DNA from 3 places in the Vibrio tarriae genome. Region 2 is predicted to be linked to each of the others. Evidence: predicted binding sites of a transcription regulator. Region 2 holds the regulator's gene; each other region holds the start of a gene.
The links. Region 2 encodes CRP, which controls carbon source genes, mostly activating them, when cyclic AMP is high. Its sites were predicted from a motif close to TGTGANNNNNNTCACA; they were not measured.
Positions count from the first base shown of each region.

Region 1: the regulator CRP is predicted to act here: its motif matches at 4,209-4,224, upstream of CEQ48_RS02790 (glycogen/starch/alpha-glucan phosphorylase).
Region 3: the regulator CRP is predicted to act here: its motif matches at 4,395-4,410, upstream of cdd (cytidine deaminase).

Region 1 is NZ_CP022352.1:500,204-505,483, reverse strand. Features, by position in the region: gene CEQ48_RS02805 (methyl-accepting chemotaxis protein) at 1-494, opposite strand, end outside; gene CEQ48_RS02800 (YibL family ribosome-associated protein) at 649-1,005, shown strand; gene malT (HTH-type transcriptional regulator MalT) at 1,073-3,781, opposite strand; gene CEQ48_RS02790 (glycogen/starch/alpha-glucan phosphorylase) at 4,359-5,280, shown strand, end outside.
Region 2 is NZ_CP022353.1:104,072-109,351, forward strand. Features, by position in the region: gene astD (succinylglutamate-semialdehyde dehydrogenase) at 1-384, shown strand, start outside; gene CEQ48_RS05945 (DUF1338 domain-containing protein) at 527-1,318, shown strand; gene crp (cAMP-activated global transcriptional regulator CRP) at 1,381-2,013, opposite strand; gene CEQ48_RS05955 (phosphoribulokinase) at 2,256-3,125, opposite strand; gene CEQ48_RS05960 (YheU family protein) at 3,222-3,431, opposite strand; gene CEQ48_RS05965 (hydrolase) at 3,560-4,549, opposite strand; gene CEQ48_RS05970 (TIGR02444 family protein) at 4,546-5,031, opposite strand; gene CEQ48_RS05975 (ABC transporter ATP-binding protein) at 5,032-5,280, opposite strand, start outside.
Region 3 is NZ_CP022353.1:1,528,629-1,533,908, reverse strand. Features, by position in the region: gene CEQ48_RS12635 (thiopurine S-methyltransferase) at 291-947, shown strand; gene purT (phosphoribosylglycinamide formyltransferase 2) at 1,040-2,215, opposite strand; gene CEQ48_RS12620 (AEC family transporter) at 2,369-3,244, opposite strand; gene cdd (cytidine deaminase) at 3,403-4,290, opposite strand; gene CEQ48_RS12610 (LrgB family protein) at 4,460-5,134, opposite strand; gene CEQ48_RS12605 (CidA/LrgA family protein) at 5,125-5,280, opposite strand, start outside.

The sequences.
Region 1 (5,280 bases), on a different replicon from region 2:
GGGAGATAGACTGAATAACTCAGTTTAGGCAAGGGAGTCTGTTCACCGGGTTTGGGGAAATAATAAGTCGTGAACTTGTCCAATTTGGCATTTTTCAGCAAATCTTGAATGAGATAGTTGCCTTGGGTGTCTTGCATGTTCATAAAATTGTCGCCTAGGCCATTCGTCGCTTTACCCAATAACAGGCGAGTGCCTTTCGCATCGTAACCGAAGATATAACCACTTTGCCCAAACTGAATTTCACGCAATATCTCGAGTGCTTCATCGAGGGTAGCTTGGCGAGCTTTGAGTGGAGCGAGCGCGGTATCCGCGATTTGTAGATAAGATTTCAGCTCAGCTTGCTTCATTTCCATCATGGTTTCACGGGTATTGCGCATCTGTTCTTGACTGAGCAGACGGGTTTCGCTAAAGGTAAAGTACATCATACTTAACGCTATGATAAGTAAAGGTACCAAGGAAAGGATGTACAGGCGTTGTCGAATGGTTAGGCTCATAGTGGTGGCTCACGTCATTAGTTATCATGAGAACTTTAGTAATAAGCCTAGTTCAAAAAGGGAGTTTGTGTAGCTGAGTGCTAGAAGTTGTTTGAGTATAAGCTGACAGAGCGTGCTATACTCTGCGCCCTTTCTGTTCGATAGAGCGACCATCATGAACCTTAAAACCGATATTCAACAACTCAACAATCGCATCGATACTTGCCGCCGTAAGTTGGATGCTGCAAAAAGTCGCGCCGATTCAGAGATGGTCAGCAAGTTCACCGATGAATTAGAAGTCCTGACTAAACGTTTGAATAGCGTGAAAGGCAAACAAGATTACGATCTCAATAAAATGCGTAAAACCATTGCCGATATGCCTTTTTCTCGTGAGCTGACTAAGCTTGAGCAAGCGGATTTAGGTAAGTTGAAAAAGTTGGTGAAAGGGTTAGTGATCGTGCATCCCACCACTAAAATCGGTAAAGCAATGCGTGTAGAAGTGATGACAGGTTTTGCGCCTAAGCCTTTCTAATTGAGCAAAGCATAGAGATGAAAAGAGCCAGCGTTTGCTGGCTCTTTTGCGTTTGGCCAAGGAAAACCTAGTAGCCCATCAGTTGCAACAACTGCTCTGCCGTTTGTACCGCTTCTTTACGGTTGGCGATATTGAGCTTCTGATACAGGTTGCGAATGTGGGTTTTGATGGTAGTACCTGCCACATCTAATTCATGGGCAATTTGCTCATTACTGAAACCAGAGTAGATAAGTCCAAGCACTTGCCATTCACGCTGCGTGAGCGGGCTAGTGCGTACCAGTTCTGGAATGTTCGGGTGATTAACCAGCTTTTCGACAAACTCTTCATCAAAATGAATGGAGCGGCTGCGTTGAGTGGTTGAGATTTCCTTGAGCAGCAAATGAGCGCGATGGCGTTCCAAATCGCCTAATTCACCTTTGTGCACCAGTTTTTCGAGCAGATAACCAATCTTGCCGCCATCAATTAAGAAATTACCAATCATGCCGGTTTGATTGGTAAGGCGTAGCGCTTGCTTTAACTTATCACAGGCTTGCTGATCATTGCCTTCGGTGATGGCGAGAAGCGCTTCTACAATCAAATTGCGATTAATGTCGGTGACGAGTTGATATTTTTGCGCCTGCTCTTGAATAAAGTCCAAGGTATGGTGCGCTTCGCTGAGTTCACCCAGTTGGATCTGCGCACGCGCGATATTACGCCACTGCAATTGGGAGAAGTGGTTACACGCCTTATCCGGCCGAGTGCTGGTTTGTAGCCACTGGCGGATCTCGGTGCTGTTCTCTTTAGCTTGCCAATAGAGCAGCAAAGAGAGCGACGCATTCGCCGTCCAATCCACATGGTAAGTTGATTGCTTGAGTAAATGCTGTATCTGTTCAATGAAGCGTCCGGCTTTATCCAACTCGCCTCGGCCAATCGCAATTCTAGCCAGCATCGAATAACAGTGCAGGTGCTTACTTTGCGAATGGTTTTCTAGCACGTTCAGCCCCTTATAAGCAGCTTGTTCGGCTTCATCTAAGCGGTTCCAACACCATAAAATTTGCGCGCGAATCCGCAGCAAAAACTCATGCAGCGGTACTTGGTGCAGTTGCTGCTCTTCAATCAACTTAAACGCGTTATCCTGAACTTCGTAAGCCGCTTGCACGTATCCCTGCGCCAGTAAAATTTCGCTCTGTTGCAGCAGTGCCCATAAAGCTTGGTGATACACCTGATATTGGCGCGCCAGTTTTTCCGTTTGCTGCATCATGGAGAGTGCGCGGCTGAGATGACCTAATACGTGGTTCACTTCACCAACGACAGAGGTCGCGACAATGCGGCTGCGATAGGTCGTGTGATCCAACTGGCTTAACGCGAGTTCAGCCAGTTCCAGCGCTTTTTCTGGCTCGTTTTGGTTAATCGCGACTTGGGCACGCAGGGCGTTAAATTCGCCTTGCTCTTTGGTGGAGAGCTCAACGTTGAGCTCTTTCATCTCTTTCGCCGCTTTGGCAAGTAGTGCGCCGACATCATTGTATCTATGCTGACTCTGCGCCAGCCAAGCTTGCAACATGCATAATTTGGGCTCGCGATACAGTTGGACAGGCGAGAGCTGATTGATCGCCGCTTCCAACACTTCGAGTTCGCCTTGGTTAAACATTTTCCAACCATATTGGCTCAAAATGCTCGCCAGCAGCTCGGTATCTTGTGCTAAATGAGCATGACGCAGCGCTTGATGAGGTGCTGCGGCTTCTAACCACGCTTTGGCGGCAGCGCGTTGCAAATCTTGTTCTTGCTGCGGAATGCGCGCTTGACGTTGGTGCGCTAAAAACTCAGCAAACAGATTGTGGAAGCGATACCAGTTGGTTTCCCCTTCCAGCGGTGAGATAAATAGCCCGAAGCGGTTAAGTGACTCAATCATCGCCAGAGCATCGTCACGCCCTGTTAAGCTGCTGACTAACGCATCGTCAAAATGGTCGAGTACCGAGCACTGCATCAAGAAATAGCGAGTTTCATCGTCGAGTAGATCAAACACTTCTTCGACCAGATAATCCCAAAGATGCGCATGATTAAAGTGCGAAACTGATTCTATGGTTTGAGCGAGCGTGCGGTGCTGATGCTGCGCTTGGAGAGCGATGAGCTGCATCGCAGAAGGCCAACCTTCCACATAATCGCGTAGGTGATTGGCGGTCAGCGTATCAATCCCATCGGAAACGCGTTGGTTGAAAAAGCGCGTCGTCTCTTCGGTATCAAACGCCAAAAGCTCATTGCCGATCTCAATCATTAAATCACGCACGCGCAGGTTAGCCGTACCCAAAGGAGGAGTTGAACGGCTCGTTACCACCAAGGTTAAGTTATCGGGCATGTGCTTTAAAAAAAAGCGCATTGCTTCGTGGATGGCTTCATCATGGATCAGATGATAATCGTCCAGCACCACATAGCACTCGCCGTGGTAGTCAGCCATCTCGGCAAACACCTCACTAAACAGCGAATGTGATGACGAAAACTGACGCTTTTCTGCCAATTTCTGCGCATTGGGGCAGGCGTTATGGGTTGCTTTATTAATCGCTTGCAGCAGGTAGTTCATAAAGCGGAACGGATCGTTATCGCTATCATCAATGCTGTACCAACCCAGATTCGGCTTATCGGCAAGCCACTGCGCTGCCATAGTGGTTTTGCCATAGCCAGCGGGGGAACGAAACAGCACCAATTTATAACAAGTGGCGTGTTGCAATAAATCCAGCACACGGGGGCGGACGATGGCGTTATGCAAACGTCCTGGGCGAGTCAGTTTCGAAGGGATCCACATCTTCTTTCTCTCGTCTATTTCAGTCAGAGCCTCATGCTCTTTTAACTTGAAACGCAAGTTCCAAGCCTATGGCAGAGGTGAATACGCGAGGCGTATCACACTCAGATGGACGAATGTTACTTGAAGTTATTCGGTGCGTTTATTGATCCATACTGACTTTTCTGTGCTCTTCACGTTTCGATACTCATTACGCCCTATATTTGTGATGATTATCACTAATCAATCTTTCTTTGGCTGACGATATTGCTCTTGCCTCTACGTTATTGAGTGAAAAATGGGTAACGAAAGCGAATTTATTGTGATCTATTTAGCAGAGTGGACAAATGTTCAACCTCTTGTTTTCCGAACCTTCATAAAGCCTAGCTATGGTTAATCGGCAGGTGGTGTGATCCGAATCACTGCTATCTCTGGCTGAACCGAGCATTGATGAGAGCTAGATCACTCACTACCGGACTCCTGTGCCTCTACGCCTTGGCTCCTCCTCCCAATGTATGAGAAAAGTGGGAGGATGTTTTGCCAAAGTCGTAGAGGCAGGATAGGGCTCAGATGGATTAGAACCAAACAGTGAGAGTTCACAATGAAACCTACTCAACAGAAACAGTTTGACAAGAAGTTGTTCCAAGAAAATGTGAAGCGTCATTTGACCGCAACTTATGCCACAACAGTAGAGCACGCTTCGGCGCGTGCTTGGTATTTGGCGATGGGACGTGCCCTTGCTGAATTTACGACGTTTGATTTGCTGGAAACCGAACAGGATGAACGCATTCTCAATAGCAAAAGCCTGAACTACCTATCGCTGGAGTTTTTGATTGGCCGCTTAACGGGCAACAACTTGATCAGCATGGGTGTGTATGAAGCCGTAGGGCAAGCGATGGAAGAGCTTGGCCAGAACTTGAGTGACTTGCTGGAAGAAGAGCGCGACCCATCATTAGGTAACGGTGGTTTAGGCCGTCTTGCCGCCTGTTTTATGGATTCTTGCGCGGCGCAAGAATATCCGACCGTGGGTTACGGTCTGCATTACGAATATGGTCTGTTTAAACAGTCTTTTGAAGAAGGCCGTCAAAAAGAAGCGCCGGATGCATGGTGTGGAGTCGAAGGCTACCCGTGGGAAGTAGCGCGTCCTGAGCTGAAGCAGGAAATTGGCTTCTACGGCCACGTTGAAGTCGTCAATGAAAATGGCAAAGAGCGTCGTCGTTGGGTACCGGGCATGCTGGTGCAAGCGATGCCGTGGGATCTGCCGATTGTCGGCTACCAAAGTGATACGGTTTACCCGCTGCGTTTGTGGGAATGTCGCGCGATTGCGCCTTTCTCGCTAGAAAGTTTCAATAACGGTAACTACTTTGAAGCGCAGCATGCGCTGATCGATGCTGGCAACATCACCAAAGTTTTGTATCCAAACGACAACCACGAAAAAGGCAAAACCCTGCGTTTGATGCAGCAGTATTTCCACAGTGCAGCGTCGGTGCGCGATATTCTTCGTCGTCATGAGGCGGCAGGAC
Region 2 (5,280 bases):
CCGGCCATCATCGATGTGACGGCGATTGAGCGCTTACCGGATGATGAGTATTTCGGGCCTTTGCTGCAAGTGGTGCGTTACCAGACTTTGGCGCAAGCGGTAGAGCTTGCCAATGATACCCGCTTTGGCTTATCCGCCGGACTCGTCTCGACGGATGATGGCGAGTGGGATTACTTTGTCGAACATATTCGTGCGGGCATCGTCAATCGTAACCGCCAATTAACCGGAGCCAGTGGAGATGCGCCATTTGGTGGCCCAGGAGCATCGGGCAACTTACGTCCTAGTGCCTTCTATGCCGCCGACTATTGCGCTTATCCGATGGCTTCAATGGAGGGGGAGACAACGCTGCTTCCTGCTACCTTGAGCCCGGGAGTTGAACTCTAATCATAATTTATTTTGTGCCTGCGCAGCCAAGTAGGCACTTTTTTCGTCACAGGTTGAAAGCTTTATCGTGTTAGCGCTGGATAAATTACACGGCGTCTAACCCTAGTCCGTTTGCGTTTCATAGGATCAACAAGGAGGCGTTATGACGCCAACAGCTTTATTTCAATCGCTCTGGAATGATTATATTGAGCGCCTCTGCCCATCGGCAGACAGAGTACATCAACTCCTGCAAGAAGATGAGCCGCTGATTAATGACCATATTGCGCTGCGCACATTTAATTTGGCGCCACTGGGGTTAGAGACGCTGGCTAAACCGTTTCTGGCACTCGGCTACCAAGCGTGTGGTGAGTATGAGTTCAAAAGTAAAAAACTCTTTGCTAAGCATTTTGAACATCCCGATCCTTTGCAGCCTAAGGTTTTCATTAGTGAGCTGAAAGTGGAAGAGTGTTCATCTGAGCTGCAAGCGATTGTTGAAAAGCTGGTGGCACAAGTTAAGCCGCAAGCATTAGCCAGTGAGGCTTTTTTGTATGGCGGTCGCTTATGGAGCTTAAGCCATGCCGACTATCTTACTTTGGCGAAAGAGAGTGAGTATGCCGCTTGGCTTGCGGCGCATGGTTATGGTGCAAACCACTTTACAGTCAGCGTGAATCAGCTCAATGCGCTGCATGAAGTGAAACAGGTCAATGACCATCTGCGCCAACATGGCTTTAGCATCAATGAATCGGGTGGGGAAGTAAAAGGCTCACCAGAAGTCTTGCTCGAACAGTCTTCGACCATGGCTGATAAAGTGTTAGTGCGTTTTAACGAAGGCGCGGAGATGATCCCCGGTGGCTTTTATGAGTTTGCCAAACGCTACCCTATGGCCAATGGTCAGCTCTATCCCGGATTTGTCGAAGCTTCGGCGGATAAGATTTTTGAAAGCACGAACCGTTAAATCTAGCGCATCGTACAAATAAAAATAGCCACCGCAGGGTGGCTATTTTTTATCGGAAATGCTTAGCGAGTGCCGTAAACCACGATGGTTTTACCGTGGGCAGAGATCAGATTCTGCTCTTCCAGCATCTTCAGGATGCGGCCAACGGTTTCGCGAGAACAGCCAACAATTTGACCGATCTCTTGGCGAGTGATCTTGATTTGCATGCCATCAGGGTGAGTCATCGCATCTGGCTGACGTGCAAGATTCAGCAGAGTCTGTGCGATACGGCCAGTTACGTCTAGGAACGCAAGGTCGCCAACTTTCTGGCTGGTCACTTGCAGACGACGAGCCATTTGACCTGAAAGGCGCATCAAAATGTCTGGGTTAACTTGGATTAACTGACGGAATTTCTTAAATGAGATTTCAGCCACTTCACACGGTGTTTTGGCACGAACCCAAGCGGTACGCTCTTGACCTTCTTCAAACAGGCCGAGTTCACCGATGAAATCACCTTGGTTCAGGTAAGAGAGAATCATCTCTTTACCTTCTTCATCTTTGATCAGTACCGCAACTGAACCTTTTACGATGTAATACAGCGTTTCCGCCTTCTCACCCGCGTGGATCAGCGTGCTTTTTGATGGGTACTTATGAATGTGACAATGTGAAAGAAACCACTCTAGTGTTGGATCGGTTTGAGGTTTACCTAGAACCATAATAATCTCACTTCCTCTGCAGGGTACGCTTGCCGCTATCCATATTTTAGCGAAGCCTCAATTGGGCTTACTAGAATAAGAGGTGTTACCCAAGGCTGCAAGCTATCTTGTGTTTCGGTTAAGAATAGTATCCTTTTTCGAAATCGATTTCTTGATTTTAATCGTGTCAGTAGTCCGATTTGCTACGCAAAACTGTGCACATGATCACGGTATGAAAAGTAAGCATTCATCACTGGTCGGATCTAGCCAATTTTTCCCGTTTCGATCAGTTGTTGCAGCAGCGGGCGCACAATCAAATCCATCGCAAAACTCATTTTACCGCCGGGGACGACAATGGTGTTGTGGCGTGACATAAACGAGCCATCAATCATCGCCAGCAAGTACGGGAAATCGACGTTTTTGATGCCACGAAAACGGATCACCACAAAACTCTCATCCAGCGTTGGAATGCCTTTGGCATTGAGTGGGTTCGAAGTATCGACCGTAGGCACACGTTGAAAGTTGATGTGGGTGCGCGAAAATTGCGGGGTGATGAATTTAAGGTAGTCGTCCATTGAGCGAACAATCGAATCCATCACCGCTTCGCGTGAATGGCCGCGATCGCGCGTGTCGCGCACGTATTTTTGGATCCACTCAAGGTTAACGATAGGTACCATGCCAATCAAAAAATCGACGTGTTGCGCGACATTAACATCGCCATCAACGACGCCGCCGTGCAAGCCTTCATAAAACAGCACATCGGAGTTTTCAGGCAGTGATTGCCAAGGGGTAAATGTACCTGGCATCTGGTTATACGGCACCGCTTCATCAAAGGTGTGCAAGTAGCGGCGTACTTGGCCGGTGCCTACTTTTCCATATTGGCGGAAGAATTCTTCCAGTGTAGGGAAATCGTTGGCTTGCGGGCCAAAGTAGCTGATATGGCGGCCTTGCTCACGCGCTTTGCGGATTTCCACATCCATTTCTGGGCGAGTAAAACGGTGGAAACTGTCTCCTTCCACCCAAGCGGGTTTGATGTTCATCATATTGAACATCTTGCGAAAGGCTTCTGAGGTGGTGGTGGTACCGGCGCCGGAAGAACCGGTCACCGCAATAATCGGATGTTTGGCTGACATGACAAACCTTGTCCTTTAAGTCCTTGATTTTGGTGCTAACTTAGACACCTTCCGAAAAATGACTATAGCACGGAAAATGCTGTCGTCACGGCATGGCTAAAACGGATGGCATTTAATATCCACGGTTTCATGCAATTCTGAATAGACGATCACAGCTTGTCCAGATTGTAATTGAGTACGTACCTGAGCAATTTTCTCTTCTAGCGAGACTTCAATATCGCCATAGTCGGTGCCTTCACGCAGCACAAATTCACGGATCAAATTGTCGAGTGTGTCTGGCGCAATCTCTTGCCATGGAATGATCATAAATACCTCTTTATTTTATGATGGCGCTTTTTTATGACGGTTCTTTTGTATGACTGAAAGAAACGACGAGTTGCCGCCACGCTCAGTCGTTTGAATGTCGCTTTCATCTGTGGAGAAGGGATCGTGGATTAGCTGGGCTGTAGAAAATTATCTCGCAGCGGTGCGTAATACTCGGGTAGAGCTTGCTCTAACCAAAAATACGGTTTAAGCCATGAACCGCTCAGGAAACCCACATGGCCGCCATGCTCGAAGAGACGATAGCGGATATTGTCAGGTAGCGGAAAATTGGGGATCACCGCTTCAGTCATAAAAGGATCGTCTTTGGCGTGGATGATCTGAGTCGGGACGCGGATCTGAGTCAGCTGTTTAATCCCAGAGCACTGCTGGTAATAATCGGCAGCATCATGAAAACCGTGCAGCGGCGCGGTGATCACATCATCAAACTCGGCGAGTTTAGCGATCGCGCGGATCCGCTCAGGGCTCAGTGGCAAAGCGTTTTCCAGCAGTGGGTATTTCGCAATGGCATTTTTCTTCAATGAAGAGAGCAGATAGGCTCGATATACTTTGGAAAAGCCCTGTTCGATACGTTGTGAGCAGGCGGCTAAATCGAGTGGCGCGGAAATCAAGGTGGCGGCCGTGACGATAGGATCATCCCGATACTGCGCAAGATAGTTGGCGAGCATGTTACCGCCGAGTGAAACACCGACGGCAACGATCGGACGCTCTGGTAATTGTTTACGTAGGTACTCCAGCACAAAACGCGCATCACCCGTTTCGCCAGAGTGGTAAGCGCGTGCTAAGTGGTTGGGTTTACCACTGCAACCGCGAAAATGCATCATCACCGAGAGCCAGCCTTGCCGTGCAAAGGCGTGCATCAAGCCGTTCGCGTAAGGGCTTTTGAAGCTGCCTTCTAAGCCGTGGAACAACACAAACAGCGGCTTACGCTGCGCGTGCGGTGTGCGCCAATCTTCGCTCCAAGCCAGATCGAGAAAATCACCATCGGGCGTGAATAGCGTTTGCCATTCGGCACTAAACAGCGGCTGTTTTCGCAGCAAGCGAGGCAGCAGAGTTTGTAAGTGGGGATTTTTCAGCCCCTTGGCAGCAATAAACGTGGTCATGATGTTGGAGTATCGGATTCTCGGTACGGAGCTGAAAAAAGCTCGGCTAAGTATTCTGCGCCAAGCATTTTACAGTATTGCAGAGTGAGCGATAGATCTTGCGCAGGATGAAGTGTCATTCGATTGAGACAATGGACCAAATCCGCTTGTTGCTGCTTTTCTAATTGCAGCTCAAACTGCAGAGCCTCGCGATAGAGCGTGTCTGGCAAATGGCTTTTCAAGCGCCGCCGCAAATCACGAAAATCGTGCAGCAGAGTTTCCGAATGACTCAAACATTCCAGCACCGTCGGCCAGTCAGTTTCCGCAAAAGTGAGCTGCTGTTCATCTAGCCATTTGAGTAACAGCAGCAGATTGACATTGCCGTGATGGCTATTTTGCAATCGTAAGCACGCCTCTTTTACCTCGCGCACACTGTAATACTGCAAACTGAATTGCCAGAGTCTTTCCAGTGTTAATCTTGGTTTGGCGTGCTCATCACTCATTTATCCGTTGAACTCCCGTTCCATCTCTTCCAAGGTTTCTTGCTCGGCCATCCATTCTAGCTCGACTTGCTCAAGCTCGGATTTGGCGGCGGCTTGTTTAGCCAACACCTCAGTCAGTGTCGCTTTATTCTGTGCTTCGTACAGTGAGGTGTCCGACAATTGTGCCTCCATCTCACTGACAACGTGGTTCAACTTATCGAGTTTCTCTTCTAACTGTGTCAGCTTTTTGCGAATTGGCGCAGTGAGCTT
Region 3 (5,280 bases), 1.4 Mb from region 2:
CTTCTTCCTATTTGAAGCTGCAAAGGCGATGTTCGCGCACACCAATCACATAGTCTGTCTGTGTTTATTGGAATTCACTCATCTGCGCCTATCTGCCATTTCAGGTTCTGCAACTTCAAATCGTTTGGAAAGAACATAGGCATTCATTCAGACTTCGAGTTTTCGATGGAGTTCCAAAGCCTTAGGTAAAGAAATGTAACCGTCGAACAGATGGGGAGGGACAAATTCGTGCTACCGCGGGAGCAGAAGATCCGCTACTCTTGGTGGCAGCAAATGAAAAGGAGTAGAAGATGCGAGATCCTGAGTTTTGGCATAACAAATGGGCGGCGAACCAGATTGGTTTTCACCTTGAAGACGTGAACCCGCTATTGATCCGCTTTTGGTCTGATCTTGCCCCTAAACGCAGTGAAAAAGTGCTCGTCCCTTTGTGTGGTAAGAGTGAAGATCTGATTTGGCTGGCAAATCAGCATGACAGTGTTCAAGGGGTTGAACTGAGTCAAATCGCGGTACGTTCTTTCTTTGCCGAGCATTTCTATACCCCGACAGTGACCCGACTCAATGCGCAACATGAACTGTATCAGTTTGATGAGCTTACGCTTTTTACCGGCGATTTCTTCACAGCTCCTGTTGAATCGGTGGACTTAGTTTATGATCGTGCAGCGCTAGTGGCATTGCCGGAAGAGATGCGCGCAGAGTACGCGCAGCGCGTGTTGCAACTGCTTAAACCGGGTGGGCGCATTTTGCTGGTCAGTATGGATTATGTGCAAACTGAGTTGTCAGGGCCGCCATTTTCGGTTCCTGAAGCGGAAATTCGCACCTTGTTTATGGGGTGTGAGGTGCGCAGAGTTTACCAAGATACGGGCATAGATCCGCATCTGAATAAGCGTACACAAGCGGGCTTAAGCCGCTTTGCCGAAGAAGTTTGGGTGATTGAGAAAAGCGAGTGACTCTGACTCTTTGAACTCCACTAAGTAGAAATGAAAAAAGCGCGCTGAATGAGCGCGCTTTCTGATAGTGCTGATAAAGATAAAGAGCTGAATTAGTAATGAATCTTTACAGCTTTCGCACACTCAATCGCGCGATCAGTGGCTTCTTGCGTCGTTTTTCCTCGGCTCAGGGCAACACCTAAGCGACGACGACCCGCAATATCTGGCTTGCCAAATAAGCGCACTTGGGTGTGAGGAATGCTTAGGGCGTCATCAAGCGCACTGAACTGGATGTTCTGTGACTGGCCTTGGCCGAGGATCGCCGCAGAAGCTGATGGGCCATATTGCACGATTTGACCAATCGGTAGACCGGTAAACGCGCGCACATGCAAAGCGAATTCAGAGAGCTCTTGAGAAATGAGCGTCACCATTCCGGTATCGTGTGGGCGAGGGGAAACTTCATTGAAGATGACCTTGTCACCTTTCACAAACAGTTCAACCCCAAACAATCCATAACCACCAAGCGCGTTAACCACCTGTTCTGCCACATATTCAGCCGCTTTAATGGCATTTTCTGACATCACTTGTGGTTGCCATGACTCGCGGTAATCGCCATCTTCTTGGCGATGGCCAATTGGAGCGCAGAAATGGACGCCATCCACAGCGCGTACGGTCAGCAGTGTGATTTCGTAATCAAAATCCACGAAGCCTTCCACAATCACTCGGCCAGCGCCACTGCGTCCACCTTGTTGAGCGTATTGCCAAGCCGCTTCAATCTGCTCTGGTGTGCGAATAACACTTTGGCCTTTGCCCGATGAACTCATCACAGGCTTACAGACACAAGGTAAACCAATGGTTTCTACTGCCGCGGCAAAGCTCTCATAGCTGTCTGCGAATTGATACGCGGAAGTGGGCAGCCCTAACTCTTCGGCGGCTAAACGGCGAATGCCTTCACGGTTCATGGTGAGTCGAGTTGCATTGGCGGTAGGTACAACGTTTAAGCCTTGCGCTTCTAACTCCACTAACTTGCTGGTAGCAATCGCTTCAATTTCTGGAACCACGAAATGTGGCTTTTCTAAATCAATCACTTGTTGTAGTGCATCGGCATCGAGCATATCAAACACGTGGCTGCGATGGGCGACCTGCATGGCAGGCGCATCAGCGTAACGATCACAGGCGATGACTTCGAGGCCAAGGCGCTGACACTCAATCGCGACTTCCTTACCAAGTTCACCAGAGCCAAGCAAAAGTACTCGCGTTGCGTTATCCCGAGTCGCTGTCCCAAACATAGACAATCCTTATAGTCATTCAGTCAACATTAGCAAAAAACAGCGGCCATGATACTGGAACAAAGCACAAAAGAAAACGTTTGCTTCCCGCTGTAGCCAGTCAGATTACCCCGTATTCGGGTCAAGTTTATGACAGTTTTATGGCGAACAGGATCAGAGTGAAAGAGCGATAAACAGTAATATGGGCAGGCTTAATAAGCTGAAGAAATTACCAAACAACACCATAGCCGCAACCTGAGTAGGCTCGATGTGATAACGCTCGGCGAACAGATAATTCATCACTGCGGGGGGCAACATGGTAAACAGCACCATCATTTGCAGTTGTAAGGGAGGCAGTGGAATGAAAAAGTAAATCAGCGCAAACGCGCAGGCTCCGGTGAGCAGAGATTGTGCCGTTGAAACAAGGCCAACTTTGAGTCCGGCTAAGCGCAGGTTGATCATTTGTGAGCCGAGTGAAAGCAGCATCACAGGAACGGCGGCTTGCCCAAGTAAAGCAGTGGCGTTGTACAAGGGGGACCAGATAGAGACTCCGCTTAGATTGAGCAGTAAAGCCAGTGAGGATGCTAAAAAGACCGGAGCGCTGAGTACGGTTTTTAACACGCTACCTTTGCTCAGCATGGCTACCCCTAAGCTAATGTGCAGACACATAGAAACCACAAACAGCAATACGGCAGAGGGGAGCGCGGTTTCGCCAAACGTATAAGTAAACAGAGGAATCGCTAAATTACCGCTATTGCGAAACATGTGCAGTGGAGCCCATGTTTTAAATGACCAACGACCCAAACGACATATCAAGAGCATTAAAATACCGGGCAGCAATACCGCGACAAGAGCGGCAAGCAACAGAGGTGTTTGCTGCGTATCCAGTGGCATGTTGACCAGTGAAGAAAACACCAACGCAGGCACAAAGGCCTCCATATTGATGCGATTGATCGGGCGAAAATCGGGTTTGAGCCAGAGACCAATCAAATAGCCAATCAAGACTAAGCTCATCACAGGAAAGAGAATGGCAATGATTTGTTCAAACATAGCTTGCGAGAGATACGTGTAAAAAGCGCAAGTTATCAGGCTTTATTCAGAACGTCATGGTAGGTGATGGAAAAGTGTGCGCGCGACATCTTTAGCAAGATGTGGACTAAGAGAGCTAGTACCAAAAAGTGAAGAGGCCAATGGCCTCTTCATTCGGTTTACAGTGAGAGATAAGAAAGTGGGATATCGGGATTGATCACTTCCAGCGTTGCTTGAGTATCGGCAAGATGGCTGATTTTGCCGGTTGCACTCTCTACCAGAGCGGCGGCTTCAATATCCTCGAATGATTCACCCATCATCATCGCTTGTGCTAAGGCAACTTGTAGCGGTGGCAAACTTGGGTTAAATGCTGCATTTTCGGCATACGCGCCAAGGTAAATCGCACCACTGCGCATTTTCAGTGCCACACCACTGAAGTTTTGGGTATAAGGCGAGTGGCTGATGTTCATCGCGCGCAGGGCTTGCTGGATAAGCTCTTCATCATCGTCACTGGTTTTACCATGATTGACTGGGCTCATCAGGCCAGAATCAATGCCGAGATCGGCAGGGCCAAACGACTCAGGGAGGTACTCTTGCAAAGTTTTGGCAGCACGCTTGGGCAGTTGAATTTTCAGCGAAGACGCGGTGGTCAGTTCATTCATAAACTGGCGGCAATGGCCGCAAGGGCTAAAGTTGATGGTGATGTCTGGCACCCCTTTTTCACCTTTCATCCACGCATGGCTAATGGCGCACTGTTCAGCATGTACGGTTTGCCCAAGCTGCGCACCAGTAAATTCCATATTGGCGCCAAGATAGAGGCGGCCGGAGATGCCACGTACAATCGCACCGACATAAAATTCAGAGATTGGGGCATACGAGTAAGCGGCAGCGATAGGTAACAGCGCGACGCGCAAATCGGCATCTTCCAGACCCGAAAGGGTCAAAAGCTGCTGATACTGCTCGGCAGAGAAAGTGGCATCGAAATCCTTGGCCAACACCAATTCACGTAAATATGGGGCAAAAGAAGCAGGCATTTGTTGTAATGCTTGTTCAATACGGTTTCTCATAGTGATTCCTTTTCATTGCATGGAATCCTATTTTAGGTAATGCGAGATTTTATAAGGTGATAGGCGTCACATTAAGTTATGTAATTTATTTTTATGTTTCATTATTAGAGTGACGTCACACATGATAACGATTGCAAGCGTATGAGATGTGACGCCACTCGAAATGAAATTATTGAAGCCAAAGTGCGAAAGCAAACAGACTTGGCGCTAAGACAGATGTGATAACACCACACACGACAAGGGCTAGTGAGCTGAACGCGGCGTCGCGAGGATCTTTCTCAGCGCACGTGGCTGTGCCGAGGGCATGGGATACCGTACCCATGGTCAGCCCTTTGGCGATGGGATGAGTAATATTGAGCAGTTTGTAAATCGGGTAGGCAAGAATGGCACCAAATAGCCCGACGAGTAGTACCAAAATCGCAGCAATCGCGGGCTCGCCGCCCAACTGGCGCGCCACTTCCATCGCGATCGGCGTTGTCACTGATTTTCCCATCAAGGCGGCAATCAGCTCTATATCTGCCCCCATGTTTACGGCTATCAAACTGGCGGTGATCATCGACATCACACTGCCCACGCCACAAGCCAAAGCGATAATTCGCCAGTTGGCACGAATTTGTGGCAACTGCTCATAAAGTGGATAAGCCAAAGCAACAACCGCTGGTTGGAGTAGATAACTCAACCACTGATTATCAGCGTAGTAAGTCTCAAAAGGTACTTTGAGGTAAGTCAGCAGTGGAATAAGTATGCCAATACTGATCAGAAGCGGATTGGCCAGTGGGGTATTGCATTTTTGAGCCACCCAACGGGCGACGAAAAATACCCCAAGTGTGATGATCAGCCACATGACTTTTTCCCCTTCTTGAGCATTCGATCCAGTATCAGTCCCAGTGTCACCATGACAATTAAGGTACCGCCGATAGCGCTAGCGAGGATCGGGGCGAGGTTTGCCAGTAGCGTATCGAAGTGCACCATCAAGCCGACACTGATAGG